3 regions of the Methylobacterium sp. WL8 genome follow, and region 2 is predicted to be linked to each of the others. Evidence: predicted binding sites of a transcription regulator. Region 2 holds the regulator's gene; each other region holds the start of a gene.

Region 1 (10,260 bases), on a different contig from region 2:
GAACTGGCCGGGGATCTGCCAGAACACCGGGATGGCGCTCATCGTGCCGACGATGGCCAGCGTCAGGGCCGCGAGCGCGAGGTAAGGGCTTCCCGGGACGAGGAAGCCGAGGAGCGCGATCGAGACGGAGCCGCCCAGGGCCGCGAGCCCGCAATGGTAGCGCGCCTCGCCGGTCCGGTCCGAATGCCGGCCGTTGAGGATCATCCCGGCCCCGCCGCAGAGGTAGGCGCCCGACATGATCCAGCCGACTGTCGCCGGATCGGTGAAGCCGGCCTCGCGCACGATCGTCGGCCCGAAGAAGGTGAGCGCGGAGTTGGCCGTGACGATGCAGAAGAAGATCGCGATGCACTGCCAGACCCGCAGGTCGGCGAGTGAGGCCAGGATCCGGTGCTCGCGGGGGCCGAGCGCCGCCGCGTCGCGGGCGAGGTCGGCGGCGACCAGCGCCCGCGCCTCGGGCGCGAGCCAGCCGGCCTTCTCGGGCCGGTCGGTGAGGTAGGCCAGCGTGACGAGGCCCGCGAGGATCGACGGGATGCCCTCGATCAGGAACACCCATTGCCAGCCGGACCAGCCGTTGGCGCCGTCGAGGCCCGTCATGATCGTGCCGGCCAGAGGTCCGCCGATCACGCCGGCGAGCGCCGAGGCCGACATGAACAGGCCGAACACGCGGGCCCGCCGCCCGGTCGGATACCAGTAGGTCAGGTACAGGATCACCCCGGGATAGAACCCGGCCTCGAAGATCCCGAGGAGGAGCCGGAGCAGGTAGAAGGCCGGCACGGTGGTGACGAACATCATCGCCACGCAGCAGATCCCCCAGAGGATGGTGATCCGGGCGATGGTCTTGCGGGCGCCGACCCGTTCGAGCAGCAGGTTGCTCGGGACCTCGAACAGGAAGTAGCCGACGAAGAAGATCCCGGCGCCGACGCCGTAGACCGTCTCGCTGAACTTCAGGTCGCCCAGCATCTGCAGCTTGGCGAAGCCGATGTTGACCCGGTCGATCCACGACAGGATCCAGAGGGCCATCAAGAACGGCAGCAGCCGCCACGTGATCGTCCGGTACGCGGCCTCGCGCGTCGCGCGCTCGGCCGCGGATGGGATCGTGGGCACGGGTTGGACCAGGGCCGGCATCGGAGTCCGCGCGAGGGACCCGGCCTGCGATCACGGGCGGCGCCGGCCGCCGCGCGGTGCGTCCGGGCGTCGGCGCCCTGGCATGCAACCTTCGAGCCAGGGCGCGGACCGCGTCGCGGCCCGCGCGGCCCTGTTCAGAACACGTGGCGGAGGATGAAGAACAGCACGCCCGCCAGGGTGATCGCCGCCGGCAGCGTCAGCACCCACGCCAGCGCCATGTTGCGCACGGTCGACATCTGCAGCCCGGAGCCGTTGGCCGCCATGGTGCCGGCGACGCCCGAGGACAGGATGTGCGTGGTCGAGACCGGCAGGCCGTAGACCTCGGCCAGGCCGATCGTGCCGGCGGCCACGAGCTCGGCCGAGGCGCCCTGCGCGTAGGTGAGGTGGGTCTTGCCGATCTTCTCGCCGACGGTGACGACGATGCGCTTCCAGCCGACCATGGTGCCCAGCCCCAGCGCCAGGGCGACGCAGACCTTCACCCAGGTCGGGATGTAGCGCGTGCCGTCGTTGAGGAGGCCCGCATAGGCCTTCAGCGTGCCGGCCTCGGCCTCCGAGAAGCTGGCGCCGTTCTTCGGCAGCAGCCGGATCGCGTCGGTGGCGAGGTACATGTCGTTGCGCAGGTTTGAGGTCTGCGCCGCCGGCACCTGCTTGATCGCGCCGTAGTTCTTCACGTTGGCGGCGATGTCGGTGGAGAGTGCGGCCAGCGCGCCGTAGACCGCCGGCTGGTTCAGGTCCTTGGTCTTGAGGGCGTCCGAGACCTCCTTGCGGGCGGCCGCGGCGTCGGGCTGGGCCGTGGTGCCGGCGTGGCTGGCGAACACCGTGCTGGCGTTCTGCGAGGTCTGGATGAAGGCCGGCGTGGTGTCGTCGGCCATGGTGCGGTTGAGGGCGTAGGCAGTCGGCGCGGCGCCGATCAGGATCAGCATGATCAGGCCCATGCCCTTCTGGCCGTCGTTGCCGCCGTGGAAGAACGAGACCAGCGTGCAGGTCAGGATCAGCAGCGAGCGGATCCAGAGCGGGGGCGGCGTGTCGCCCTTCGGCGCCTCGTAGAGGTCCTTGCGCCGCACGGTGAACTTGAGCGCCAGCAGCAGGAGCGCCGCGGCGACGAAGCCGATGAGCGGGCTGAACAGCAGCGCCTTGAACACGCCGAGCGCCTGGGCCCAGTCGACGCCCGAGGTCGCGGAGCCCTCCGGCGCCATCAGCTGGTTGGCGAGCCCGACGCCGATCACCGAGCCGATCAGCGCGTGCGAGGAGGAGTTCGGCAGGCCGAAGGCCCAGGTGCCGAGGTTCCAGATGATCGCGGCGATGAGCAGGGCGAAGATCATCGCGTAGCCGGCGCCGGACCCGACCTGCAGGATCAGCTCCACCGGCAGCAGCGTGACGATGGCGTAGGCCACCGCGCCCGAGGACAGCATCACCCCGAGGAAGTTGAAGGCGCCCGACCAGATCACCGCCACGAGCGGCGGCATCGAGTGGGTGTAGATCACGGTCGCCACCGCGTTGGCGGTGTCGTGGAAGCCGTTCACGAACTCGAAGGCGAGCGCGATCAGCAGGGCGAGCCCGAGGAGGACGAAGGCGCCGATCGCCAGCGGCGACTGGCCGACGGCGTTCATGTCGGCGATCAGGCTGACGACGGCGTAGACCAGGCCCGCCACCAGGACGAGCAGGAAGGCGATGATCCCGCCCGGATGCATGCCGCGATCGAGCGTCGGACCCGAGGCGCGCCGCGGTTCGGCGCCCACCCGGGGCGGCGTCAGGCTGGCGGAATCGGACATGATGGATCTCGACGGCGATCGGAGTTCAGCCGCCTTCGGATAGGCGCCGCGCATGACGGTCCGGTGACGCCGTGCGCACGGACGGCCGATCCGCGCGGGACGGCGCGGTTACGACTCCCCGAAAGCCTGAAGACCGGTCGCGCGCTCAGTGCCTGCGCGGGCGGCGGGGCGCCGTCGCCGGGGTCTTGTCGCGGTTCTCCTCGACGAGCTTGCGCCAGCGGTCCAGGCGGTCGGGGTCGAGGGCGTCCTCGGCGATGGCGGCCTGCACCGCGCAGCCGGGCTCGTGGGCGTGGGTGCAGTCGCGGAACCGGCAGTCGGGCGCCAGCTCGGTGATCTCGGCGAACAGCGTCTCGATCCCCTCCGCGGCGTCGCTGACGTGGAGCGTGCGCATCCCCGGCGTGTCGATCACCCAGCCGCCGCCCGCCATCGCGTGCAGCGAGCGCGCCGTCGTGGTGTGGCGCCCCTTGGCGTCGTGCTCCCGGATCGCGCCGGTCTCCTGCGGCGCGTCCTGGCCGGGCCCGGCCAGCGTGTTGACGAGCGTCGACTTGCCGACGCCGGACGAGCCGACCAGCGCCACGGTCTGCCCGGGCCCGCACCAGGGCGCCAGCGCCGCCGCGGCGTCCGGGCTGCGCGGGTTGACGCCGACCACCGACAACCCGCGCTGGAGCGCTGCGGCCTGCCGGCGGTAGGCCTCGACGTCGTCGGTCAGGTCGCCCTTGGTGAGGAGGATCACCGGATCGGTGCCGCCCTGGTTGGCGAGCGCGAGGTAGCGCTCCAGGCGGGCCGGGTTGAAGTCGGCGTTGCACGAGGTGACGACGAACAGGGTGTCGACGTTGGCGGCCGCCACCTGCGGGACCTTGCCGCCTTCGGTGCGCCGCTGCAGCACGGTCCTGCGCGACAGCCGCCGGTGCAGGGTCAGGGTCCGCGGGTCGGCCAGGACCCAGTCGCCGACCGTCACGTCGCCGGTGCTGGCGTGGACCGGCAGCAGCAGCTCGACGGGGCCGGCGGTCGACAGGGCGGTCAGGCGGGAGCGGTGGACCAGGGCGATCCGCATCGGCGCGAAGTCGGCCTCGGCCGGCGCGCGCTGGTCCTCGAAGAAGTCGGACCAGCCGAGGCTGGCCGCGCCTTCGGTCGGCAGGGGAGCGCCTGGGGATGACAAGGCCGCGCCTGCGGCCGGGAGGGCGTGGGGATGATCGGTCACGGCTTCAGCCCATGACACGGCGCCGGCCGGCTGACCAGCGAGCCGCGGACCGGCCGAACTCGCCGAGGAGACCCGGCGACCGCCCGCGGTTGGCGTTCCAGCCCCGCCCGACTGAATGCAATATTCTCTCGGCCGACGAGCGAGTTAATTTCAACGTCCCGACAAATAATGTTCGTTTGCAGGGTGGCGCCGGCTTGCCCTAACCTCCCCGAATGCGGTTTCGCGCGGCCATCCCGTCGCGATCCGTCAAGAATAGAGCCTGACCCAACAGGCGCCGCCGAACAGCGGCAACGAGACCGGAACGGTCGTCGGCAGGGAGAGTGGCGTGAAGAAGAACAAGATCGTCAGCGCCGACGAGGCGATCGCGCTCATCCGCACCGACGACGTCGTCACGACGACCGGCTTCGTGCAGAGCTGCATCCCCGAGGCGCTGCACGCCGCCCTCGAGAAGCGCTTCGTCGAGACCGGCGCGCCCGGCAACCTCACCCTGATCATGACGGCGGGCGCCGGCGACAGCAAAGGGCTGGGCACCGGGCGCCTCCACCACGAGGGCCTGCTCGGGCGGGTGATCGCGGCGAACTTCGGGCGGATGCCGAAGGTGGCGCAGGCCGCCCAGGACAACCGCATCCGCGGCTACAACCTGCCGCAGGGCGTGATCTCGCAGCTCTACCGCGCCTGCGCGGCCGGCCAGCCGGGCCTGTTCTCGAAGGTCGGCCTGCACACCTACGTCGACCCGCGCCACGGCGGCGGCCGGGTGAACACCCTGACCACCGAGGAGATCGTCAAGGTCGTGGAAGTCGAGGGCGAGGAGTGGCTGTTCTACCGGGCCACCAAGATCGACGTCGCCTTCATCCGCGCCACCAGCGCCGACCCGTCGGGCAACCTCTGCGTCTCCAAGGAGGCGCTGACGCTGGACAACCTCGCCCAGGCGATGGCGGCGCGCAACAACGGCGGCATCGTCATCGCGCAGGTGGAGCGCATCGTCGAGCAGGGCTCGATCAAGCCCAAGGACGTGCGCGTGCCGGGCATCCTGGTCGACTGCGTCGTGGTGGCGCCGCCCGAGCACCACCGCATGAATTACGGCGTCCAGCACGACGCGGCGCTCGCCGGCGAGATCCGCGTGCCGGTGACCGGCCTCAAGAAGATGACGCTCGACGCGCGCAAGATCATCGCGCGCCGCGCCGCGTTCGAGCTGCCGCCGAACGGCGTGGTCAACCTCGGCGTCGGCGCGCCCGAAGGCATCTCGTCGGTCGCCAACGAGGAGAAGGTCACCCCCTACATCACCCTGACGACCGAGGCCGGGGCGGTGGGCGGCGTGCTGGCCTCGGGCTCGAGCTTCGGCGCGGCGACCAACGCCGACGCGATCATCGACCAGAACCAGATGTTCGACTTCTACGACGGCGGCGGCCTCGACATGACCTGCCTGGGGCTCGCCGAATGCGACGGCGCCGGCAACGTCAACACCAGCCGCTTCGGCGGCCGGCTCAACGGCTGCGGCGGCTTCATCAACATCTCGCAGAACGCCCGCAAGGTGGTGTTCGCCGGCACCTTCACCTCCGGCGGCCTCGTCACCGAGATCGACGAGGGGCGCCTGCGGATCGTGCAGGAGGGGCGCTCGCGCAAGTTCGTGGCGGCCGTCGAGCAGAACACCTTCAGCGGGCCGTTCGCGCAGGAGCGCCGCCAGCCGGTGCTCTACGTGACGGAGCGCTGCGTCTTCAACCTGACGCAGGCCGGGCTGGAGCTGATCGAGGTGGCTCCGGGCATCGACATCGGCCGCGACATCCTCGCCCACATGGACTTCACGCCGGTGATCGAGAACCCGATCCCGATGGACCTGCGCATCTTCCGCGACGAGCCGATGGAGCTCCTGGCCGACCTCCTGAACCTCAACCTGCCCGACCGGGTCAGCTACGACCCGGGCCGAAACCTGCTCTTCGTCAACCTCGAAGGCTGGCAGGTCCGCTCGAAGGGCGACATCGACGCCCTGCGGCAGGTGCTCGAGACCGCCTGCCTGAAGGCCGGGCAGCGGGTGAACTCGGTGGTCAACCACGACGGGTTCCGCATCGGCGAGAACCTCTACGACGACTACGCCGAGATGATCGAGTACCTGTCGAAGTACCACTACCTCACGACGACGCGCTACGCGACGAGCGCCTTCCTGCGCCTGAAGATGCAGGAGGCCCTGAGCCGCCGCGGCCTCGCCCCGCACGTGTTCGAGCGCCGCTCGGAGGCCCACGCCTTCCTCGAAGCCGCCGAGCGCGAGGCGGCCGCGCAGCAGGCGTTGGCCGACGTCATCCCGTTGCGCGCCGCCAGCTGACCCACGGTCCGGCGGTCGTCCGGGCCGGCTTCGGCCTGAGACCCACGCAGGCGGAACAGGGCCGGTGAGCGCCGGCCCGATCGCGGTCGCACATCCGCCCGTGGCGGGATGGCATCGTCCGGGTGGACAAGGCGGCCTTTTCACGCTTCCTAGACGGCTTCTCCCGGACGGCCCGCGGATGGCATATTCGGGATGACGGTGGCGGTGGCGGAAGGGTCATGATGGGTCCGGCGAACGAGTATCCTTGGGAGAAGGCCTCCGAGCCGGCGCCGGCCGCCGAGAGCCATCTCGCGAACGTACTGCGGCTGGTCGGCACGTCCGGCGGCAGCGTCGCAGCCGTCCCGGCGCGGCCTTCGCCGTCGCAGGATTGGTCGAAGCTGATCGATTGCGTCCGTCACGCGGCCCATCAGACCCGCGCGGTCGAGGCCGCGGTCCAGAAGAAGGAGATGCACGTCCAAGAGGTTCTCGAACGCGTCCGCGAGGATGTGAAGAGCGCCGGAGAGCGCGTCCGGGCGGCCGAGGCGCGGGTGGTCGAGATCCAGAGCCGAACCGATGCCCTGCTCAGGGCCGCGGACGAGCGGGTGGCTGCGGCGGAGGAGCGGGCGCGCATCGCCGAGGACTGGCTGTCCCGCGTCTACGACACGATCGCGAGCGAGTTCGGCCTGGATCCGGACCTGAAGCGGAGTGCCTGATGGCCCCTGTCGCGCGACGTCCCGCGGCCGCGCCGATGGCGGATGAGCCGGATGTCCGGGCGGCCGAGGCCGGGCGCGGCCGTTCGAGGGTCGCGGCCGATGCGACGGCGGCGAACACGGTCGTTCCTCTGTTCGCGGCTCCGGAGGTCGCGGGCGGACCGTCCGGACCGGGTCAGGTGGTCGATTGGCCGTCGGCCATCGCGCAGATCCGCGAGGCCGGCGCGCACCTTCGCCGGATGCACGACGTCGCGCAGGCGATGTCCCGGCACGCGCGGGCGATGATCCGCCGCAGCCTTGATCAGACGGAGGAGGCCGAGCGGCGAGCCCACACCGCCGAAGCCGCGGCCGTGGCGGCCAGCCTGCGCGCCGACGGGGCGGAGGAGCGGCTTCGGCAGGCCGAGGCGCGGGCGCGGCTTGCGGAGGATCGCGCCGCCATCGCGGTGGCCGCGGAAGCCGAAGCGCAGATCTGGCTCAGGCGAACCTATGCCTGCCTGAAGGCCGAGTCTTCGAACACCGAGTCTTCGAACACCAAGCCCGCGAAGGGCGACACGCAGACCCGGTGAAGCGATCCCGAGGGTCCGGGGCGATCGGCGCCGAGGGGAACCTTCAGGATGCGGAAAACTCGTCGCTGATGATGCCCTGAAGGCGCACGAGCCAGTCCTCGGCGGTCTGCGCCCGCTCTTCCGCGGCGAGGGTCTTCCGGTCCGCATCCGCGGCTCGGGTCCTGGCCGCCTCGCACTGCATCGCCGAGGCGTCCTTCGCGATCCTCGCCTCGGTGAGGGCGGCCTGAAGTTCGGTAACCTCCCGGCGCAACACGACGATCTCGTAGTTCAATGCGTCGATGTCCGCCGCGAACGCCTCGCGTTCCCGCTGGACTTGATACACCAGCTTGTTGGCCTGGATCTGGATGGTCTGCCGCCATGCCTCGAGGCGGTGCATGCCCTCGCTGGCCTGGGCGATGAGCCTGAGCGCCGTTTCGGGATCGAACCCCGCCGATCGCGAAGGCACGTAGAGGACGACGGAGCCGCTCTTTCCGGCCTTCGAATTGTCCGACACCATGAAATCCGACACAGGCGGGGGGCTCGCTCAGCCGGCGGCGTCGGCGTGCGACGAATCCGTTTCCTGCGCCTTCCTCTGGCCGAAGGCCGCGAACACCGCATCGTGCAGGCGCACCAGCCAGGCCTCGGCGTCACCAGCCCGCGCCTCGGCGTCGCCGGCGCGGGTCTCGGCGAGGCGGGCCCGTTCCTCCGCGCGCGCCAACTTCTGTTCCCCGGCCGCGATCTGCTGGTTGAGGCGACGCATCTCCTCGGAGGCCTGCGTGACCACGTGGTTGAGCTGCGCTTCCAGTTCGGCGGCTCTCTGCTCGCCGATGCGGATCGCCTCGCTGGCCTCCTGGATGAGATCGATGGCGGAGGACCATTCGCGCAGGGGGGCGCCGCCCCCTTCGGGCGCGCCCGCCGCCTCGCCGCCCGCCGTGTTCTCGAACGACGGCAGAAGGCTGACGATCTTCTCGCCCGGCTTGCCCGCGTTGACCTGCCACGCGCGCAGCATCATCGCGGACCCCGAAGACGACGACGCATCCTTTTGAGCAGTGTCGGACATGGCGAATTCCCGGATGATCGGTTGGGGATAGAGCCGTTCCTTGTCGCGCTGCAAGCGGGAGCGGCTCTAGGTCTCTGTTATGACGTGCTTTCTTTCGCAGGACCGGCGTCCACGTCCGCGGAAAGAACGCTAGCTGGCTTGGTCCGGATGCAGGAACGGACGCACGTTGCTCGGTTCCTGCGGGGCGGCATCGGGGCCCGGCCGCCCCATGTCCTCCTCCATGCCGCGCCAGCCGCGCCCGGAGCGCTTGAGGGCCTCGTACTGCTTCTGGAGCGTGACCCGGGTCTCCCGGGCGATGTCCAGCGCGCCCTGCACGAGGGCGCGTTCCGAGCGCTCGTTCTGGAGATCCTCCGTCAGGCGGCGCGTCGTCGTCTCGAACTCCGTCCGTGCGGCTTCCTGGCGATGAACGATCTGCTCGATCCGCTCGGTGAGGGCCGCGTTGCGCACGCCTGCCTGCTCCAGGGCGGCATCCTTCGCGGCCAGCGCCTTGCTGAGCATGTCGCATCGCGCATCGAGTTCCGCGCGCAGGCGCTGCATCTCGAGGAAGCGTTCCGTCTGACGGGCCAGATCGCTCTGGAGGGAGTCGAGGCGCCGTTCCGCGGTCGTGCGGGCGATGCTCGCCTCCTTGAAGTTGCGGTCGGCGATGCGATGCGCCTCGTCCTTCTCGCGCAGCTGATTGCGCGATTGCGTGAGCAGCTGCTCATGGGAATCGGCCCGGTTGGTCGCCGCCTCCAGCTTCATCGCCAAGCCCGCACGCTCGGTGCGCAGCGTCGTCATCTCGGCTTCGTGCTGCGCCTCGTTGCGCTCGCGCAAAGCCGTCTCGGCGGCGAGCTGGGCTTCGACGGCGCGCAGGCGCTGCCGTTCGCCCTCCGCGATCCCTTCCAGGTTCCGGTGCCGGGCCGCCAGCTCCGAGAGCTGCCCGGCCTGCTCCTCGCTCAGCCCCTGGAGCCTACGGCTTTCCTGCTCCAAGGCACTCAGGCTCTCCCGGGCGCCCAGCAGATCGTGTTCCGATCGCGCGAGGGCGCTGTCAGCGGCCTGAGCCTCCAGGCGAAGCGCCTTGTTCTCGCCGGTCAGGGCCTTGGTCTGCTCGATCTCCGCGAACAGTTGACGGTCCAGGTTCTCGATGGCGAGCGTCTTGTCGCGCAGTTCCACGCGTTGCGTGGCCACCGTCGCCTCCCCGGCCTGCAGATGATCCTCGGCCCGGCTCGCGCGGGCCAGCGCATCCGACAGTTCGCCCGCCAGGGTCGAGATGCGCGTCGACAGCTCTGCGACTTCGAGGCGGATCGTGCGTCCGGACTGGAATTCCTGGGCCAGCGACGTCTCGAGTTCCGCGATGCGCATGCTGGCGCGCGGGAGTTCGTCGCTGATGCTGATGATCGGCTCGAGGATCGACGAGAAGTCGTCCTGCAGCGTGCGGAGGTCGTCCAGGCGATCGACCATCGCCTCGATCCGCTGCCGGACGATCTCGTCGCGCTGGCCGATCGAGTCGAGCGAGGAGCGGAGGGTTTCCGACTTGGGCTTGGCGCGCTCGGTGGAGGCGGCGGCGCGGAC
Region 2 (10,260 bases):
GCCGCAGGCGACCTCCACCATCACCGCGTGCCCGTCCGGGATCAGCGCCGCGACCCGGCCGGACAGCACGTTGCGGGCGCTGAGGCCGATCGGCACCGCGGTGGCGACCAGCACGTCGCGGGCCGGCACCCGCACCCGCAACGCACTGCCGACGGCGCGCGGCAGCAGCGGTACGAGGAGCCGCCCGGCCGCGCCTTCGAGGCGGGTCAGGCCGGCCTCCGGGTCGTGCCCGGCAACGGTCATGTCGAGGAGCGCGCCGGCCTCGGCCTCGTGGACCGGAACGAGGTCGGCCCGGCGCAGGATCGCCTCGGCCGGGCCGCAGGCGGCGACGCGGCCGGCCTCCAGCACCACCACGGTGTTGGCGAGCCGGGCCACCTCGCCGACCGCGTGGCTGACGTAGACGATCGGGATGCCGGCCTCGTCGCGCAGCCGCTCGATGTAGGGGAGGATCTCGCCTTTGCGCGCCTCGTCCAGCGCCGCCAGCGGCTCGTCCATCAGCAGCAGGCGGGGCTTGGCCAGCAACGCACGGCCGATGGCGACGCGCTGGCGCTCGCCGCCGGAGAGGCCCGCCGGCCGCCGGTCGAGCAGGTGGCCGACGCCGAGCATGTCGACCACCGCGTCGTGCTCGGCCCGGTCCGCCCTTTGGCCGGAGAAGAGCCGACCGTAGCCGAGGTTGCCCCGCACGCTGAGGTGCGGGAACAGGCGCGCGTCCTGGAACACCAGCCCGATCCGGCGCCGATGCACCGGCAGGGCGATGCGCCGCTCCGTGTCGACCAACGTCTCGCCGGCGACGACGATGCGGCCGCGATCGGGGCGGCTCAGCCCGGCGATCAGGTCGATCAGCGTGGTCTTGCCCGAGCCCGAGCGGCCGAACAGGGCGGTGAGCCCGGCCCCGGCCTCGAAGGCGGCGTCCAGCGTGAACGCGCCCCGGCGCAGGGCGACGGCGACGGCGATCGTCATGCCGGCCGGCTCCTTCGCGGCGTCCCCGCGTTGTGCGACGACACCCTCACGGAAGGCCGCGCATGATCACCGTCCACCACCTGGAGAACAGCCGCTCGCAACGGGTGCTCTGGCTGCTCGAGGAGCTCGGCCTGGACTACGACGTGAAGCGCTACGCCCGCGACCGCGAGACCATGCTGGCGCCGCAGGAACTCAGGGCGATCCACCCGCTCGGCAAGTCGCCGGTGATCACCGACGGCGACGTGACGGTGGCGGAATCCGGCGCCATCGTCGAATACCTCACCGCCCGCTGCGGCGGCGCCCTGGTGCCTGCCCCCGGCACCGAAGAGCATCGCCGCTACACCTACTGGCTCCACTACGCCGAAGGCTCGGCGATGCCGCCGCTCCTGCTGAAGCTGGTCTTTTCGCGCCTCGCGCCGGGCAGCCCGGCGCTGGTGCGCCCCCTGGTGCGGGGGATCGCCAAGGCGGTCACGGCCAAGTTCGTCGACCCGGAGCTGCGCCGCCACGCCGCCTACTGGGAGGGTGAGCTGGCCGACCGACCGTGGTTTGGCGGCGACGCCTTCACCGCCGCCGACATCCAGATGAGCTTCCCGCTCGAAGCCTTCGCCGCGCGCGGCACCGGCGCCGGCGCGCGCCTGACCGACTGGCTCGCCCGCATCCACGCCCGCCCGGCCTACCGGCGCGCGCTGGAGCGCGGCGGGCCGTATGCCTATGCATGAGGCGCGGTGGGATCGCAGCCTCCCCGTCATCCCGCCCCCAGCCGCCGCCCGATGCGGCGGGCCAGAAGTTCGGACAGCAGCAGGGCGGCCATCGACAGGGCGACCGAGATCAGCGTGAGGCGCAGCGCCGCGGCCTCGCCGCCGGGCACCTGCGTCAGCGTGTAGATCGCCGCGGGCAGGGTCTGTGTCTCGCCGGGGATGTTCGAGACGAAGGTGATGGTGGCGCCGAACTCGCCCATCGCCTTGGCGAAGGCCAGCACCGCGCCGGCGAGGATGCCGGGCAGGCTGAGCGGCAGGGTCACCGTGAGGAACACCGCCAGCGGCCGGGCGCCGAGCGTCGCGGCCGCCTGTTCGAGGCGGGCGTCCACGGCCTCGATCGACAGGCGCATCGCCCGCACCATCAGGGGAAAGCCCATGACCGCGCAGGCGAGCGCCGCCCCGGTCCAGCGGAACGCGAACACGATCCCCACCTCGGCGAGCCACCCGCCGACGAGCCCGCGCCGGCCGAGCGCCAGGAGCAGCAGGTAGCCGGTGACGACGGGGGGCAGGATCAGCGGCAGGTGGACCAGCCCGTCGAGCAGGGCGCGCCCGGGAAACCGCCGCCGGGCGAGAAGCCACGCCACGGCGATCCCCGGCAGCAGGCTCGCGAACGTCGCGACGGCGGCCACCTTCAGGCTCAGCGCCACGGCGGTCCACTCGTCGGGCGTCAGGTCGAGCAAGGATGGGTCGTCCGGTCCGGGAGGCGCCGCGGACCGTCGCGGCCGCTCGATAAGCAGCCTTGGACGGGGGATGCGCGGCGCGCAAGCGGCTCAGGCGCCGGTCTCGTCCTTCGTGCCGGGCTTCGCCTCCTCGGCGCGGTGCAGGCGGCTCAGCAGCACGAGGAGCCGGCCCGGCAGCGGCGTCTCGAGGGCCTCGGCCCCGAGCAGGGCGTCGCGCGGCCGGGCCGGCTGGCGCCGGCGCCGGGCGAGGCCGTTGAGGACGACCGGCCGGGCAACGGAAGGTCTCGACTTGGTCACGCGGACGCACCCTCGATGAACGAACGACTCGGACGACAATGCGGAGTGCCGACGTGGTGGCCTGACCGAAACCGTTGCACGCCGAAGCCGGTTCCGGGGGTCGATATGATGAACGCGTGAACAATCTGCCGCATTCCCAGGCGGTTTTGCCGCGGTTCGATCCGCTTGTGGCGGCTCCGATCCGAGGGTGGTAGAGGCGGCCATGCTCGAAGGCCTGCACCCGAACCGCCCGACCCACGTCCTGCAGCTGATGACCGACGAGCGGTCGGCGCGCACGATGACCGACCTGCTGGGCGAGATGTTCGACCCGACGGAGACGGCGGTGGCCGCCTTCGAGTCCGAGGACGGGGTGACGTGGCGGCTCGAGGCCTACTTCGCCGACGCGCCGGACGAAGATTACATCCGCGACCTGATCCGCCCCGTGGTCGGCGCGAAGGCGGACGCCGCCGAGTTCCGCACCGTCGACCAGAAGGACTGGGTCCGCGCCTCGCTCGAAGGCCTCGTGCCCGTGCGCGCCGGACGCTTCCGAATCCACGGCTCGCACGACCGCGACACCGTGCGGCCGAACGAGCTCGCCATCGAGATCGAGGCGGCGCTGGCCTTCGGCACCGGCCACCACGGCACGACGCTCGGCTGCCTCAAGGCCCTGGTGGACGTGCTCAAGCGTGGCCGCCCCGGCCGGGTGCTCGACGTCGGCACCGGCACCGGCATCCTCGCTTTCGCCGCCGCCAAGGCCCTGCGCCGCCCGGTGATCGCCGGCGATCTCGACGGCGAGGCGGTGCGCACCGCCCGCGCCAACGCCCGCGCCAACGGGCTCGGACCCTACCTCAAGCTCTACGAGGGCCCGGGGGTGCGCAACGCCATGGCCGCGCGGACGCGCCACTTCGACGTCGTCTTCGCCAACATCCTCGCCCGCCCCCTGCGCGGCCTGGCGCCGACGCTCTCGGCGGTGGTGGCCGAGGGCGGCGTGCTGGTGCTCTCGGGGCTGATCGAGCGCGACGTGGCCGGCGTGCTCTCGGCCTACCGCCACCAGGGCTTCCACCTCGCCTCGCGGGGGACGATCGAGGGTTGGGTCGCCCTGGTGCTGCGCCGCGGCGGGGCGGCGCAGCGGCCGCTGGCCGGGTCCGCCCGGCGCTGAGCCCGATCCGAGGCGGACGGCCCGCGTTCGGTTGCCCGCGGGGTGCCGCCGGCGATACCGTGGGCGCATGAACCGCACCCGATTCCAGACCTTCGACGACCCGAGCCACCGCAAGGGGCCTGAGCGCGTCGCCGCCCTTCGCGCCGCCTTGCGCGAGGCCGGAATCGACGGCTTCGTCGTGCCCCGCGCCGACGAGCACCAATCCGAATACGTCCCGGCCAACGCCGAGCGGCTCGCCTGGCTCACCGGCTTCACCGGCTCGGCCGGCACCGCCGTGATCCTGGCCGAGGCCGCAGCACTCATGGTCGATGGGCGCTACACCATCCAGGCGCCGGAACAGGTCGATCCGGGCGTCGTCACGGTCGTGCCCCTCGCCGAGAGCACCGCCGAGGCCTGGATCGGCCGGACCCTGCGGCGCGGCGCAGTGCTCGGCTACGACCCGTGGCTGCACACCCCCGACGGGGTCGCCCGCCTCGAGCATGCCGCCGCCAAGGCCGGCGCCTCGGTGAAGGCGCTATCGGAGAACCCGGTGGACGCGGTCTGGGCCGGCCGCCCGAAGCCGCCATCGGGCCGCGTGATCGCGCATCCGCTCGACTTCGCCGGCGAAACCGCGAGCGACAAGATCGCGCGCATCCGCGTGGAGCTGGAGGCCGGCCAGTGCGACGCGCTGGTGATCTCCGATCCCCACAACCTCGCCTGGGCGTTCAACCTGCGCGGCGGCGACGTCGGGCACACGCCGCTGGCGCTGGGCTACGCCATCCTGCCGCGCGAGGGCCGGCCGCGGCTATTCCTGGTGTCGCACGACGTGACGGAGGAGGCGCGGGCGGCGCTCGCCCCGGTCGCCGACATCGCCTCGCGGGACGACTTCGAGCCGGCGCTCGGCGAGCTCGCCGGCAAGCGCGTGCGCCTCGACGCCGCCACCGGCGCCGCCGCCCTGAAGGAGCGCGTCGCGACGGTGGGCGGCACCCCCGATGTCGGCCCGGACCCGATCACCGCGATGAAGGCGGTGAAGAACGCCGCCGAGATCGCCGGCGCCCGCGCCGCACACCGGCGCGACGGGGCGAGCGTGGTGCGTTTCCTCGCCTGGCTCGACGGGCAGAGCCACGTCACCGAGGTCGCCGCGGTGGAGGCGCTGGAGGACTTTCGCGCGGACGGCGGCGACCTGCGCGACGTCTCGTTCCCGACGATCTCCGGCTCCGGGCCGAACGGCGCGATCGTGCATTACCGCGTCACCCGCGCCACCGACCGGCGGGCGGAGCCGGGCGAGCTGTTCCTGATCGATTCCGGCGCGCAATACCCCGACGGCACCACCGACATCACCCGCACGGTCGCGGTGGGCGCGCCGAGCGCGGAGATGCGTGATCGCTACACCCGCGTGCTGCGGGGCCACGTCGCCATCAGCCGCGCGGTCTTCCCCAAGGGCACCACAGGCGCGCAGATCGACACCCTTGCGCGCCTGCCGTTGTGGGAGGCCGGCCTCGATTTCGACCACGGCACCGGCCACGGCGTCGGCGCCTTCCTCTCGGTGCACGAGGGCCCGCAGCGCATCGCCAAGACCGGAACCGTCGCCCTGGAGGCGGGGATGATCCTCTCCAACGAGCCGGGCTACTACCGCGCCGGGGGCTACGGCATCCGCATCGAGAACCTCGTCCTCGTCGAGCCCCGCGAGGTGCCCGGCGGCGAACGCCCGGTGCTCGGCTTCGAGACCCTGACGCTGGTCCCCTACGACCGCCGCCTGATCGTGCCGGAGATGCTGAGCCCCGCCGAGCGCGCCTGGATCGACGCCTACCACGCCCACGTCCGCGACGTGCTCGACCCGGACCTCGACCCGGAGACGCGAGCCTGGCTGGAGCGGGCGACGGCGGCACTCTGAACCCAGGATCGATCCTCCGCGCGGCACCCGGACGCGCCGTCGCGATTTTACCCTCCGCCGGTTCGCGCCTATGACCAGAGCAGCGTGAAACCGTCGTGGACGGTCGCGCGAAGGGACCGCATGCTCCGTCTTCTCGCCCTCCTCCTATCGCTGCTCGCCGGGCCCGTCGCGGCCCAAGGCTTCAAGCCGCCGGCCGACCTCGTGCGGGCGAGCCTCGTGGCGGAGCCTGCGGCAATGGCCGGCGCCACGCCGTTCACCGTGGCCATCCGCATGGCGATGAAGCCGGGCTGGCACGTCTACTGGCGCAACCCCGGCGATTCGGGCCTGCCGCCGGAGGTGACCTGGACGCTGCCGGCCGGCTTCTCGGCCTCGGCGATCCAGTGGCCGGCACCGCACCGCATCCCGATCGCGACGCTGATGAACTTCGGCTACGAGGGCGAGGCGATCCTGCTCGTGCGGGTGACGCCGCCGCCAAGCCTCGACCCGGCAGCCCCCGTGACGCTTGCGGGCAAGCTCACCTATCTCGTGTGCGAGAAGGAATGCATCCCCGGCTCGGCCGACCTCACCCTGACCCTGCCGGTCGCCCGCGAGGCCGCGGCCGATCCGGCCAACGCCGCGCTGTTCGTGCGTGCCCGCGCCGCCCTGCCCAAGGCCTCGCCGTGGCCGGTGCGGCTGTCGAGCCAGGGCGACCGCCTCGCCCTGGACCTCGACGCGCCGGGCCTCGCCGCGGACAGGCTCCGCGCGGTGGCGTTCTTTCCCTATTCCGAGACGGCGATCGAGAACGCCGCGCCGCAGCCCTTCACCGTGGACGCGGCCGGCCTCCACCTGACGCTGACCCGCGCGACGCCCACCGACGCCGCGCCCGAGAGCCTGCCCGGCGTGCTGGCGATCGAGGAGGAGACCGGCGACGGTCTCGTCCGCCAGGCCTTCGCGCTGGGCGACGAGGCGCCGCTCGCGGCCGGCAGCGCGATGCCGAGCGTGGCGCCGGCGATCCCGCGCACCGAGCCGGCCGAGACCCTGACGCTCTGGACCGCGGCCGGCCTCGCGCTGCTGGGCGGCCTGATCCTCAACCTGATGCCCTGCGTCTTCCCGGTGCTGTCGATCAAGGTGCTCAGCTTGGTGAAGCATTCCGGCGAGGCGCCGGGGCGGGTCCGCCTGCACGGGCTCGCCTACACGGCGGGCGTGCTGGCGGCGTTCCTGGCGCTGGCCTCGCTGCTGATCGCGCTGAAGGCCGGGGGAGCCGGGATCGGCTGGGGCTTCCAGCTGCAATCGCCCACCGTGGTGGCCGCCCTGGCCTACCTGCTCTTCGCCATGGGCCTGAGCCTGTCGGGCATGCTCCACCTCGGCGGGCGGCTCGCCGGGCTCGGCGACGGGCTGACCCGGCGGGCCGGACTCGAAGGCTCGTTCTTCACCGGCGTGCTCGCGACCGTGGTGGCGACGCCCTGCACCGCCCCCTTCATGGGCTCGGCGGTGGGCTTCGCGCTGACGCAGTCGACGGCCGCCGGCCTCGTGGTGTTCGCGAGCCTCGGCTTCGGCCTCGCCCTGCCCTTCCTGGCGTTGACCCTGTGGCCGGCGGCGCTCCGCGCCCTGCCCCGCCCGGGTGCCTGGATGGACGTGCTGAAGCAGGCGCTGGCCTTCCCGATCTACGCCACGGTCGCGTGGCTGGTCTGGGTGCTGGCCCAGCAGGTCGGGCCGCAGGGCCTGCTCGCCGCGCTGATCGGACTGGTGCTGCTCGGCTTCTCCGCCTGGGCGTGGGAACTCGGCCGCGACGCGCGCCCGGTGCGGGCGCAGCTCGCCCGCGGCCTCGCGGTGCTCGCCGTCGTCGGCGTGGCGGCGCTCGCCCTCACCCTCGACCGCGACCGGATCGCGCCGGGCGCCCAGACCAGGGCCGAGGGCGTCGAGCCGTTCACGCAGGCGCGCCTCGACGCGCTGCTGGCCGGCGGCCGGCCGGTCTTCGTCGACATGACCGCGGCGTGGTGCATCACCTGTCAGGTCAACGAGCGCACCTCGCTCGGGACGGCGGCGGTCGGCGCAGCGATGCGCGCCCGCGACGTCACCTACCTCAAGGGCGACTGGACCAACCAGAATCCGGAGATCACCCGCCTGCTCGAGCGCCACGGCCGCAGCGGCGTGCCGCTCTACCTGCTCTACGCAGGGCCAGGCGAGCCGACGGTGCTGCCGCAGATCCTCACCGAGGGCACGGTGCTGAGCGCGCTGGACGCCGTGACGGCGACGGGCCGCAGCGCGGGGCTCGCGGGCGCGGGAACGAAGGTGCCCTAATCCTCGCCCGAAAACGTCTCGTCGAAGGCGTAGCCCGAGCCGCGGACGGTGCGGATCGGGTCGGTCTCGCCGGTGCGGTTCAGGGCCTTGCGCAGGCGGCCGACATGCACGTCGACGGTGCGTTCGTCGATGTAGACGTCGTGGCCCCAGACGCCGTCGAGGAGCTGCTCGCGGGAATAGACCCGGCCGGGGCTCTGCATCAGGAATTCGAGCAGCTTGAACTCGGTCGGCCCGAGGTGGATCTCGCTGCCCGCCCGGCGCAGGCGGTGGCTGTCGCGGTCGAGCTCGATGTCGCCGGCCTCCAGGAGGTTCGCGACATGGGTCGGCTTGGCCCGGCGCAGCAGCGCGCGGACCCGGGCCAGGAGCTCCGGCACGGAGAACGGTTTGACGATGTAGTCGTCGGCCCCAGTCCCGAGGCCGCGGATGCGGTCGCCCTCCTCGCCGCGCGCCGTCAGCATGATGACCGGCAGGGACGCCGTCTCGCGCCGCGCCCGCACCCGGCGGCACAGCTCGATCCCCGAGAGGCCGGGCAGCATCCAGTCGAGCAGGATCAGGTCCGGCACCTGCTCCTGCAGGCGCAGCTCGGCCTCGTCGCCGCGGGCGGCGGAATCGACCTCGAAGCCCTCGGCTTCGAGGTTGTAGCGCAGGAGGGTGGTGAGCGCCTCCTCGTCCTCGACGATCAGGATCCGCGTACGCATGCAGGGCACTCCCGGGCGGGCCGCCCGACTTCCTTGGCCGCCGTGAGACGCCGACAGGCGTCTCAGGCGCCGGGCGTCACCGTCGCGTAGTTCGACGCGTCGTTCTTCGGGCGGTCACCGGCGAGGTTCTCGCCGGTGGCGAGATAATGGATCGTCTCGGCGATGTTGGTGGTGTGGTCGCCGATGCGCTCGACGTTCTTGGCGCAGAACAGCAGGTGCGTGCAGAACGAGATGTTGCGCGGATCTTCCATCATGTACGTCAACAACTCGCGGAACAGCGAGTTGTAGAGCGCGTCGATCTCGCCGTCCCGCTCCCAGACGTTGTGCGCCGCCGAGACGTCGCGGCTGGCATAGGCGTCGAGCACGTCCTTGAGCTGCTCCTGCACCAGGTCGCTCATGTGCTGCACGCCGAGCACGATCTTCTGCGCCTGGGCCTGGTCGCTGATCGCGACGACGCGCTTGGCGATGTTCTTGGCGAGGTCGCCGATGCGCTCGAGGTCGCCCGAGACGCGGATCGCCGAGATCGTCTCGCGCAGGTCGATCGCCATCGGCTGGCGCCGGGCGATGAGCAGCACCGAGCGCTCCTCGATCTCGCGCTGAAGGGTGTCGAGGCGCTTGTCGGCGAGGATCACCGCCTGAGCGAGCTGGGTGTCGCGGCGAACGAGGGCGTCGGTCGCCTCGGTCATCATCTTCTCGGCGACGCCGCCCATCTCGGAGATCGAGCGGCGCAGGTCCTCGAGGTCGGTGTCGTAGGACGTGACGATGTGGCCGGGCATGGGCTTGGTCCTCGATCGATCCGTATGCGGCTCAGCCGAAGCGGCCGGTGATGTAGTCCTGGGTCTGACGCACGGTCGGGTTCATGAAGATGCGGTTGGTCGGACCGACCTCGATGACCTCGCCGAGATACATGAAGGCGGTGAATTGCGAGATGCGCGCGGCCTGCTGCATGTTGTGGGTCACGATGACGATCGTGAACTCGCTGCGCAGCTGCTCGATCAGCTCCTCGATGCGCCCGGTCGAGATCGGGTCGAGGGCCGAGGTCGGCTCGTCGAACAGGATCACCTCGGGGCTCTGGGCCACCGTGCGGGCGATGCACAGGCGCTGCTGCTGGCCGCCGGAGAGGCCCATGCCGGACTGCTTGAGCTTGTCCTTCACCTCGTCCCACAGGGCGGCCTTGCGCAGGGCCGACTCGACGCGGCCGTCGAGCTCGGATTTCGGCAGCTTCTCGTAGAGGCGCAGGCCGAAGGCGACGTTGTCGTAGATCGACATCGGGAACGGCGTCGGCTTCTGGAACACCATGCCGATGCGCGAGCGCAGCTCGTTCAGGTCGACGTTGGCGTCGAGCACGTTCTGGCCGTCGAGCAGCACCTGCCCCTCGGCGCGCTGCTCCGGGTAGAGGCTGTAGATCCGGTTGAAGGTGCGCAGCAGGGTCGACTTCCCGCAGCCGGACGGGCCGATCAGGGCGGTGACCTGGCGGTCGTGGAAGTCGAGGTTGATGTTCTTCAGGCTATGGAACTGCCCGTAATAGAAGTTCAGCTCCCTGGCGGCGATGCGGATGGGCGCGTGCTCGTCGGCC
Region 3 (10,260 bases), on a different contig from region 2:
AGGCGAAGGGAATCCCCTTCACCCGCTACGTCCGCATGCTGATCGAGCAGGACGTGGGGCGTACCTGACCCTTGGTCCCTTGGGCTATTTGCCTTCGAGGAACCGACGGATCCAGCCTCCGACCCGGTGCCGGTCGTCCGGTGCGTCGAGGGAGACGAGCGCGGCCCGTGCGCGTTCGGGGTCGTCCTGCGCCTCCGAATGGCCGGCGATCAGCGCGCGGGTGTAATCGGGCTCGAATTCCGGGTGGAACTGCACCGAGAGCGCGGCACGGTCCTCATAGGCCAGCATCGCGTAGGGGGTGAAGGCGCTCGCCGCCAGCACCCGGGTGGCGGGCGGAGCTTCGACGACCTGATCCTGGTGGAAGGCCGCCACGGCGATCCGGTCCGCGTCGTCCATGTACGGCGCCCACTCGGTCACCGCATAGCTGTGGAGCCCGAGCCCGCGGCCCTTCCCGGAGCGGACCGCGCGGCCGCCATAGGCCTCCGCCATGACCTGATGGCCGAAGCAGATGCCGACCAGCGGCTTGCCCGGTGGCAGCGCGCGCAGGAACCCGATCAACGGCGCGATCCAGGGCAGCGGATCGTAGACGCCGGCGGCCGAGCCGGTGACCGCGTAGCCGTCGAAGGCATCCGGGTCTGTTGGTAGCTCGCCGGCGCGCACGTCGAGGATCGTGGCGGCATGCGCCGGGCCGATCATGCGCGCGGTCATCGCGCCGTAGGACGGGAAGCGGGCGAGCCGCGTCGGCGGCGAGCCGGCTTCGAGGATGGCGATGCGCACGGGCTGACCGTTGCTATGGGCGACAGGCTCGGCATCGCGCCGTTCACAGCGCGATGCAACCGCCTCAGGCGGCGCGTGCCCGCCGGAGGACCGCGCGCGGGCCGACGGCGCCCTTCAGGCGGATGTCCATGGCGTTGCCGCGCCAGACGATCGCGCGATGGGTCCAGGCCGCGCACCAGACCAGTGGGATCAGGGCGTCGCGCAGCAGGAAGCCGACGAGCAGCCGCGGCGCGTGGAACCAGCCGGCGCGCGCGGCGAGCCGGAACTCGGCCGCGTAGCCCAAAGCCGACAGCGCCGCGAGCCCGGCCGCCGCTGTCCAGGTGCCCGCGAGCGACCCCGCAATCACGAACGGCAGCAAGGTGCCGCTGGCGATCTCGGGCGCGAAGAACAGCGGGAACGTCACCCGGCGCAGGCGCGCCCAGCGGATCTGCCGCGACCAGACCTCGAACGCCGCGCGGCGCCCCAGCGGCTGCTCGAACGGCGCGGCGACGAGGTGGACCCGGCGGCCGGCCGCGCGCACGAGCTTCGTCGCCGCCGCGTCCTCGGCGATCTCCGCGGCGAGCGCCCGGATGCCACCCCGCGCCTCGAGGAACGGGCGGTGCCAGAGCATGCTCTTGCCCTGCGCGAAGCCGAGCCCCACCGCCTCGCCGGCATATTGCCAGCGGGCTTGCAGGGTGTTGAGGAAGGCGCATTCGACCGCGGCCCAGATCCCGTCCGGGCGGGCGCCGATCGGCGTCGAGCAGACGAGGCCGGTGTCGTCGCGCCAGGCGGCCTGCAGTTGCTGCAGGTAATCGGTGGGCATCAGCACGTTCGAATCGGCGATGACGATCCAATCGTGCCGCGCCGCCTCCCATCCGCGCACGCAATTGTTGAGCTTCGGGTTGTCGCTGATGCGCTCGTCGCCGACGAGGATGCGGGCCGGGACCCGCGGGTGCGCCGCGACCAGCCGGCGGACCAGCGGCAGCACGGGGTCGGCGGCGTCGGCGACGCAGAAGACGATCTCGTAGGCCGGGTAGTCGAGGGCGAAGCCGCGGGCGAGCGTCTCCTCGCTGAAGGTCTCCAGGCCGCAGACCGGACGCACCAGCGAGACGGGCGCGCCCACCGGAAACGTCGTCCCGGACGCATGTCGCCCGATCCGCCGGCCGGCGACGACGAGGCTCGCGAGGTGCAGGGCCGTCAGGAGTGCGCAGAGCACGAGGGCGACCGTGGTGCCGTCCGGGGCCGGAAAGGTGCTGACGAGACCCATGCGGCGGGCATCTCCGAACCGGCCTGTCCCGCGGCGCGCGGCCGCGTCGGCTGACTGCCCCTAACAGCGCGCGCGTTTCAGCCGTATGACAGCAGCACCAAGCGGATGAGGGAGCGAAGCTTTGGCCGGAGGCGGAACCGTCGCGATCCTCGGGGCCGGCATGGCGGGTGCCGCCGCCGCCCGGCGCCTCGCCGAGGCCGGCCTCGACGTCCGCGTCTTCGACAAGGGCCGCGGCATCGGCGGGCGCATGGCGACGCGGCGCACGCAAGCCGGCGCCCGCTTCGACCACGGCGCACAGTTCTTCCGCGCGAAGGGCGAGGCGTTTCGCGCGCAATGCGCGGCCTGGATCGCCGCCGGCGTCGCCGCGCCCTGGGACGTCGAGGGCCGCGAGGTCGGCCTGCCCGGCATGCCGGCGCCTGTCCGCCACCTGCTCGACGGGCTGCCGGTGTCGCTGGAGACGACGATCGCCTGCGTCGCGCGGGGGGATCGCGGCTGGATGCTGACGGATGCCGCGGGCGCGACCGAAGGCCCATTCGCCGCCGTGGCGGTGACCTTCCCGGCGCCGCAGGTGACGGCGCTGATGGAGACGAGCGGCGTCGCGCTGCCGGGGCCGGAGCGCGCATCCTACGCGCCGTGCTGGTCGCTGCTGCTCGACCTCGATGCGGCACCAGGCTTCCCGGAAGCGCATCTCACGTTTCCGGAGAGTCCGATCGCGCTGATCGCGCGCGAGGAGACCAAGCCCGGCCGGGCGCCCGGGCATCGCCTCGTGGTCCACGCCGCGCCGGATTGGTCGCGCGCCCACCTGGAGGAGGCGCGCGAGGCAGTGCAGGCCGCCCTGGTCGCCGCCCTCGAAGCGCGCCTGGGGACGTCGGTCCGCCCGACCTACGCCGCCGTCCACCGCTGGCGCTACGCCATGGTCGAGTCGGCGCTCGGCCACCCCTGCCTCTACGATCCGGCGCAGCGGCTGGGTGCCGCCGGCGACTGGTGCCTGGGTCCGCGGATCGAGGCGGCCTTCGACAGCGGCCGGGCGCTCGCCGACCGCATCGCCGCCGACCTGACGTTCGGGCGGTGATCCCGCCCATCGTGTTCCATCCGGCCTACGAGGCGATCCTCCCGGCCGGGCACCGCTTCCCGATGCGCAAGTACGGGCGGCTTGCCGAGGTCCTGATGGAGCGCGGGCTGGCGCCGCGCGGGTTCACGACGCCGGAGCCGGCCTCGCCCGACCTCCTACGGTTCGCCCACGACGCGTCCTACGTCGAAGCCGTGCTCGGGCTCGCGGTGCCGCGGGCGATCGAGCGGGCGATCGGCCTGCCCGTGGACGAGAGCGTGGTCCGACGCTCGCGCGCCTCCGTCGGCGGCACGCTGCTCGCCGCGCGCCTCGCCCTGGTGCAGGGACTCGCCGGCAGCGCCGCCGGCGGCAGCCACCACGCCCGGCGCGAGCAGGGGGCGGGATTCTGCGTGTTCAACGACGTGGCGGTCGCGGCCCGCGCGCTGCAGGCCGAGGGTGCGATCCGTCGGGCGCTCGTGGTCGATTGCGACGTGCACCAGGGCGACGGTACCGCCGACTGCCTCGCCCGCTCACCAGACCTGTTCACGCTGTCGATCCATTGCGAGAAGAACTATCCGACCGCCAAGATCGCCGGCGACCTCGACGTCGGCCTGCCCGACGGGCTCGACGATGCCGGCTACCTCGCCGTGCTCGAGGCGCGGCTTCCGCCGTTGCTCGACGCGCTGGCGCCCGACCTCGTCTTCTACAACGCCGGCGTCGACCCGCACCGGGACGACCGCCTCGGGCGTCTCGCGCTCACCGACGACGGGCTGCTGGCGCGCGACCGCTACGTCGTCGGGCAGGCGCGGGCGCGGGGCATCCCCCTCGTGGCGGTGATCGGCGGCGGCTACACCCACGACGTCGACGCGCTCGCAAACCGCCACGCCCTGGTGTTCCAGGCGCTCGCCGCCAACGCGCTCTACTGAGCCTTCGGCAGTGCGCGCGCCTGCGCCTCCAGCGCGTCGAACAGGCGGTCCAGCGGCGCGCCGTCGATGCGGTGGAAGTCGAGGGACCGGCTCAGCATCAACCCCAGCACCGCGAAGGTCAGCGCCGCCCCCTGGCCCGACCGCGCCTCGGCCGCGCCCATGGCGGCGAGCAGCTCGCTCAGGAACTGCGAGAACGCCGCCGCCGCGTCGGCGTTGTCGGCCGACGCGATCAGCAGCGAATCGGGAAAGCCGCATTCCTCGGCGTAGACCTGGCGTGCATGCGCGACCACCGCGAGCGGCAGCGCCGCCGGCCCGTGGGGGGCGGAAGCGAGGCACGCGGCGATGCCGACGCGGATCCGGCCGACCTTGCGGACGGCCAGAGCGGTCAACAGCGCGTCCTTGGACGCGTAGTGGTGCAGCACCCCGCCCTTGCTCAAGCCGGCTTCCACGGCGACCGCGTCGATGGTCAGCGTCCGGGTGCCCGAGCGCCGCAGCAGCGCCTCGGCCGCGTCGAGGATCACCTCGGCGCGGTCCTGCCGGCGGCTGCGCGCCTTGGCCGTCACGTCGTCCATCTCCCTACCCCGTAAAAACCGTCTGGACGGTCGGTAAGATAGTGGATAGGTTCGCGCCGCGATAGAGCGTGCGGAGCCGAGGAACGCCGTGAACCGAAGTTTCCCCGTCGTGCTTGTCTCCGCTCTTGCCGCGGCGCTGCTCGCGGCGGCCGCGGCAAGCGCCGAACAAGCCGAACCGCAAGCCGGTGCGCCGGTCGGCCTCATGGCGCAGACCCTGGTGCGCACCGTGATCGCGACGAAGAGCATGATCGCTTCCGACGCCGTCTTCACCGGCGACGTCCAGGCCCAGGGGCAGACCAGCGTCTCGTTCCGCACCGCCGGCAAGATCGAGACCCGCCTCGTCGAGGTCGGCGACCACGTCGCCGCCGACCAGGTCCTGGCCCGGCTCGATCCGCGCGAGCAGCGCTCGAACCTCGCCAACGCGCAGGCCGCGCTCGCCTCGGCCGAGGCCCTGTCGACGCAGGCCAAGCTCGGGTTCAAGCGCCAGGAGCAGCTGATGGCCAGCGGCTACACCACGCGGCCCTCCTACGACAACGCCGAGCAGCAGCTGCGCACGACCCAGGCCGCGGTGGATTCGGCCAAGGCGGCGCTGGGGACCGCGCAGGAGCAGCTGTCCTACACCGAGCTGCGGTCGGGCGTGGCCGGCGTGGTGCTGAGCCGGTCCCTGGAGGTCGGCCAGGTGGTGCAGGCGGGGCAGTCGGTCCTGACCCTGGCGCAGGACGGGCCGCGCGACGCGGTCTTCAACGTCTACGAGGCGCTGCTCGCCGCGCCGCCGCAATCGGGAACCGTGGACGTGACGCTTCAGGGCAACCCGACGGTCACCGCCCTCGGCAGCGTCCGCGAGATCTCGCCCAGCGTCGACCCGGCTTCCGGCACGGTGCGGGTGAAGGTCGGCCTCAAGGAGACGCCGCCGGCGATGACGCTCGGCGCGGTGGTGATCGGTCGCGGCCGGTTCCAGAGCCATGCGGCGGTCGTGCTGCCGTGGTCGGCCCTCTACCGCTGGAAGAACCAGCCCGCCGTGTGGGTGCGCGACCCAAGCGCCGGGACGGTCGCGCCGCGCGTCGTGACCATCGACCGCTACGGCCCCGACAGCATCGCCCTGGCGGGCGGCGTCGCGTCCGGCGAGGAGGTCGTCATCGCCGGCATCCAGTTCCTTCGCCCGGGCCAGACCGTGACGGTGGCCGAGCAGGTCGCGACGGGAGCCGCGAAGTGATGGTGTTTCACCCGATCGCTGACGGTTTCCGCGCGTCGCATCGCGGCCCCCTCTCCCAGGGCGAGAGGGTTGGGGTGAGGGGCGTGACCTCTCCGGTGAGTTCTCGTCCCTCACCCTGTCCCTCTCCCGCTCGGGAGAGGGGACCCGCGTGTCACGCCGCGCCGCAGGTGAAGGATGGAAGCGTGAGGCATTCCGCGTTTCGCGGCATCCAGCTGCCTCTCGTCACCATCCTCGCCGGGACATCGCTGCTCGCACTCGCCGCCTGCAAGCCCGCCGAGGAGGCGAAGGCGCCGCCGGTGCGGCCGGTGCTGTACGCCGTCGCCAAGCCGATCGAGGCGGTGCGGTTCGGGCCGTTCGCCGGCACGGTCGAGCCGCGCTACCAGTCGCAGCTCGGATTCCAGGTCGGCGGCCGCGTCGTCGCCCGCGACGTGACCGTCGGCGACCTCGTGAAGAAGGGGCAGCGGCTCGCCGCCCTCGACACGGTGGTGCCGCGCTTCGCCATGACCCGCGCCGAAGCCGACGTCGCCGACGCCAAGGCGCAGTCCGAGAACGCCGCCGCCACCGAGGCGCGGACGCGTCGCCTGATGGAGGGCGGCAACGTCACCCAGGCCCAGCTCGACGGCATGGTGGCCAACCGCGACACGGCGCAGGCGCGCCTGACCCAGGCGCAGGCGAGCCTGCAGAAGGCCCGCGACCAGATGGGCTACACCGAGCTCCACGCCGACTTCGACGGCGTCGTCACCCAGCGCAACGCCGAGATCGGGCAGGATCTCACCGCCGGGCAGACGGTGGTGACCGTGGCCCGGCCCGAGGTGCGCGAAGCGGTGGTGGACATCCCCGACGACCTCGTCGCGGCCATGCCCAAGGACGGCCGCTTCACCGTCGCCCTCCAGAGCGCGCCCACGGTGACGGCGGTCGGCACCGTGCGCGAGACGGCGCCCTTCGCCGATTCGAGCACCCGCACCCGGCGCATCCGGATGTCGCTGGAGAACCCGCCGGGCGCCTTCCGGCTCGGCGCGACGATCACCGTCTCGCTGGTGCGCAAGGTCCCGCCGCGCTTCGTCCTGCCCGCCACCGCCATCCTGAGCGCAGACGGCCGCGACGCGGTCTGGGTCGTCAACGCCGCCGGCGACGCGGCCAAGCGCGTCGCGGTCACGGTGGCCGACCGGAGGGGCGACTACGTCGGCGTCGCGAGCGGCCTCTCGGCCGGCGACCGCGTCGTGGTCGCCGGCGTCTACTCCCTCGCCGAGGGCCAGGCGATCCGCCTCGCGGATACGCCCATCGCCGTTCCCGGCACGCAGGACCTTTGATCGTGGGCGGATTTTGAATCGTGGGCAGGATTTCCGATCGTGGGTAACTTCAACGCGTCGGAATGGGCGCTGTCGCACCGCTCGTTCGTGTGGTTCCTCATGGCGATCTGCCTGGTGGCCGGCACGCTCGCCTATCGCGGCCTCGGCCGCGAGGAGGACCCGCCCTTCGCGATCAAGACGATGGTGGTGCAGGCGGTCTGGCCCGGCGCCACGATCGGCGACACCCTCGAGCAGGTCACCGACCGGATCGAGAAGGAGCTGCAGCAGGTCGCGACCCTGGACTACGTCCGCAGCTACACCACGCCGGGCAACGCCACGGTGTTCGTGCAGCTGCGCGACACCACGAAGGCGTCCGAGATCCAGCCGTCGTTCTACCAGGTCCGCAAGCGCCTCGGCGACATCCAGGGCACCTTCCCGCAGGGGATGCAGGGGCCGTTCTTCAACGACGAGTTCGGCGACGTCTACGGCAACGTCTACGGCTTCACCGCCGACGGCCTGAGCCACCGTCAGCTGCGCGACTACGTCGAGGGCGTGCGCACCGAGATCCTCAAGGTGCCCAACATCGGCAAGACGCAACTGCTCGGCACGCAGAAGGAAACGATCTTCCTCGACTTCTCCACGCGCAAGCTCGCCGGCTACGGCATCGACATCCAGTCCCTGATCAAGACGCTGCAGAGCCAGAACGCGATCTCGCCCTCGGGCGTGGTCCAGGCCGGCCCCGAGCGGGTCTCGGTGCGGGTGAGCGGGCAGTTCTCGTCCGAGACCTCGCTGGAGACGATCAACCTGCGGATCAACGACCGCTTCTTCCGCCTCTCGGACGTGGCCGAGATCAGCCGCGGCTACGAGGACCCGCCCGCGGCGCTGTTCCGCGTCGATGGCAAGCCGGCGATCGGTCTCGCCATCGCCATGCGGCCGAACGCCAACCTGCTGCATTTCGGCGAGGACCTGAAGGCGCGGATGCGCCTGATCGAGGCCAAGCTGCCGATCGGCGTCGGCATCCACTTGGTCTCCGACCAGCCCCGCATCGTCGAGGAGGCGGTCGGCGGCTTCACCCAGGCGCTCGTCGAGGCGGTGGTGATCGTGCTCGCGGTGAGTTTCGTCAGCCTAGGCGTGCGCGCCGGCTTGGTGGTCTCGATCTCGATCCCGCTGGTGCTCGCCATCGTCTTCGTGGTGATGCAGATCATGGGCGTCACGTTGCAGCGCATCTCGCTCGGTGCGCTGATCATCGCGCTGGGCCTGCTGGTCGACGACGCGATGATCACCGTCGAGATGATGGTGGCGCGGCTCGAGCTCGGCGATTCGCTGAAGAAGGCTGCGACCTTCGCCTACACCTCCACCGCCTTCCCGATGCTGACGGGCACGCTGGTGACCGTGGCCGGCTTCCTGCCGATCGGCTTCAACGGCTCCTCGGCCGGCGAGTACACCTACTCGCTGTTCGTGGTGATCGCGGCCTCGCTCCTGGTCTCGTGGGTGGTGGCCGTGCTGTTCGCGCCGCTGATCGGCGTGACATTGCTGCCCAAGACCATGAAGAAGCACAGCCACGAGCCCGGCCGCATGGGGCGCCTGTTCCTGCGCGTGCTCGTCGCCGCCATGCGCTGGCGCTGGCTCACGGTCGCTGCCTGCGTCGCGCTGCTCGGCCTGTCGATCTTCGGCATGACCTTCGTGCAGCAGCAGTTCTTCCCGGCCTCCGACCGCACCGAGATCCTGGTCGACTTCACCCTGCCGCAGAACGCCACCATCACCGAGACGCGGGCGCAGATGGACCGGTTCGAAGCCACGTTGAAGGGCGACCCGGACATCGAGCGCTGGTCGTCCTATGTCGGACAGGGCGCGGTGCGTTTCTACCTGCCGCTCGACCAGCAGCTCGCCAACAGCTTCTTCGGGCAGGTCGTCGTCGTGACGACGTCGCTGGAGGCGCGCGACCGCCTGTTCCCCAAGCTCGAGGCGCGGACGAAGCGCGACTTCGTCGGCACCGACGTGTTCGTGAACCCGCTCTCGCTCGGCCCACCGGTGGGACGGCCGATCCAGTACCGCCTCAGCGGGCCGGACCTGCAGGTGGTGCGCGCCAAGGCGCTGGCGCTCGCCGACATCGTCGCCAAGAGCCCGCATGTCGGCGTGCCGACCTTCGATTGGAACGAGCCCGGCAAGGTGCTGCGGGTCGAGATCCTGCAGGACAAGGCGCGCCAGCTCGGCGTCACCAGTCAGGACATCGCCGGCATCCTCAACGGCGTCGTCGGCGGCTCCTCGATCACACAGGTGCGGGACTCGATCTACCTCGTCAACGTCGTCGGCCGGGCGCAGGCGGCGGAGCGGACCTCGCTGGACACCCTACAGAGCCTGCAGGTGAGCCTGGCCAACGGCTCGGTGGTGCCGCTGCTCGCCTTCGCGCGGATCGGCTTCGACCTGGAGCAGCCGATCGTCTGGCGCCGCGACCGGGTCGCGACGCTCACGGTTCGCGCACCGATCGTCGACGCGACTCAGCCGCCGACGATCGTGGCGGCGCTCGCCTCCGACATCGCCGCCTTCACGGAGGCGCTGCCCGAGGGTTATGCGCTGGCCACCGGCGGCGCCGTCGAGGAGGCGGCCAAGGGCCAGGGACCGATCGCGGCGGTGGTGCCGGTGATGCTGCTGACCATGGCGGTGTTCCTGATGATCCAGCTTCAGAGCGTCCAGAAGCTGTTCCTGGTGTCGAGCGTGGCGCCACTCGGGCTCATCGGCGTCGTCGCGGCGCTCCTGCCCTCGGGCAAGCCGATGGGCTTCGTCGCGATCCTCGGCATCCTGGCGCTCATCGGCATCATCATCCGCAACGCGGTGATCCTGGTGAGCCAGATCGAGGAATGCGAGGCCGACGGGCTCGGGCCCTGGGACGCGGTGGTGGAGGCGACGCGCCACCGCATGCGCCCGATCCTGCTGACGGCGGCGGCGGCGAGCCTCGGCATGGTGCCGATCGCCCGCGAGGTGTTCTGGGGGCCGATGGCCTACGCGATGATCGGCGGCATCATCGCGGCGACTTTCCTAACGCTGTTCTTCCTGCCGGCGCTCTACGTCGGGTGGTACCGGATCCGCCCGCCGGCCGCGAACGGTCCGAAGCCTAACGCGGCTTGATCGCCCGCCGCGGCGAGGTCGGCGGTGCGGACTCGATCGGGGCGACCCGCTGCGGCGGGATCG

The links. The regulator PhoB, encoded in region 2, activates phosphate uptake and scavenging genes when phosphate is short. The targets are predictions, from matches to a motif close to TGTCATNNANCTGTCAT.
Region 1: the regulator PhoB is predicted to act here: its motif matches at 2,950-2,966, upstream of FV234_RS16500 (inorganic phosphate transporter).
Region 3: the regulator PhoB is predicted to act here: its motif matches at 2,098-2,114, upstream of FV234_RS01790 (ceramide glucosyltransferase).

Annotation. Positions count from the first base shown of each region.
Region 1 is NZ_VRVF01000046.1:318-10,577, forward strand. Features, by position in the region: partial or broken gene FV234_RS16495 (MFS transporter) at 1-1,125, opposite strand, end outside; gene FV234_RS16500 (inorganic phosphate transporter) at 1,260-2,897, opposite strand; gene rsgA (ribosome small subunit-dependent GTPase A) at 3,043-4,056, opposite strand; gene FV234_RS16510 (malonate decarboxylase subunit alpha) at 4,424-6,415, shown strand; gene FV234_RS16515 (hypothetical protein) at 6,634-7,107, shown strand; gene FV234_RS16520 (hypothetical protein) at 7,284-7,670, shown strand; gene FV234_RS16525 (hypothetical protein) at 7,714-8,178, opposite strand; gene FV234_RS16530 (hypothetical protein) at 8,194-8,763, opposite strand; gene FV234_RS16535 (chromosome partitioning protein ParA) at 8,839-10,260, opposite strand, start outside.
Region 2 is NZ_VRVF01000002.1:106,509-116,768, reverse strand. Features, by position in the region: gene modC (molybdenum ABC transporter ATP-binding protein) at 1-960, opposite strand, end outside; gene FV234_RS01360 (glutathione S-transferase) at 1,023-1,679, shown strand; gene modB (molybdate ABC transporter permease subunit) at 1,706-2,398, opposite strand; gene FV234_RS01350 (hypothetical protein) at 2,489-2,695, opposite strand; gene FV234_RS01345 (50S ribosomal protein L11 methyltransferase) at 2,898-3,833, shown strand; gene FV234_RS01340 (aminopeptidase P family protein) at 3,901-5,706, shown strand; gene FV234_RS01335 (protein-disulfide reductase DsbD domain-containing protein) at 5,827-7,986, shown strand; gene phoB (phosphate regulon transcriptional regulator PhoB) at 7,983-8,684, opposite strand; gene phoU (phosphate signaling complex protein PhoU) at 8,747-9,460, opposite strand; gene pstB (phosphate ABC transporter ATP-binding protein PstB) at 9,492-10,260, opposite strand, start outside.
Region 3 is NZ_VRVF01000003.1:37,516-47,775, forward strand. Features, by position in the region: gene FV234_RS01780 (CopG family antitoxin) at 1-68, shown strand, start outside; gene FV234_RS01785 (gamma-glutamyl-gamma-aminobutyrate hydrolase family protein) at 85-777, opposite strand; gene FV234_RS01790 (ceramide glucosyltransferase) at 842-2,023, opposite strand; gene FV234_RS01795 (FAD-dependent oxidoreductase) at 2,145-3,095, shown strand; gene FV234_RS01800 (histone deacetylase) at 3,095-3,997, shown strand; gene FV234_RS01805 (TetR/AcrR family transcriptional regulator) at 3,991-4,569, opposite strand; gene FV234_RS01810 (efflux RND transporter periplasmic adaptor subunit) at 4,658-5,782, shown strand; gene FV234_RS01815 (efflux RND transporter periplasmic adaptor subunit) at 5,965-7,092, shown strand; gene FV234_RS01820 (efflux RND transporter permease subunit) at 7,132-10,197, shown strand; gene FV234_RS01825 (MarR family winged helix-turn-helix transcriptional regulator) at 10,184-10,260, opposite strand, start outside.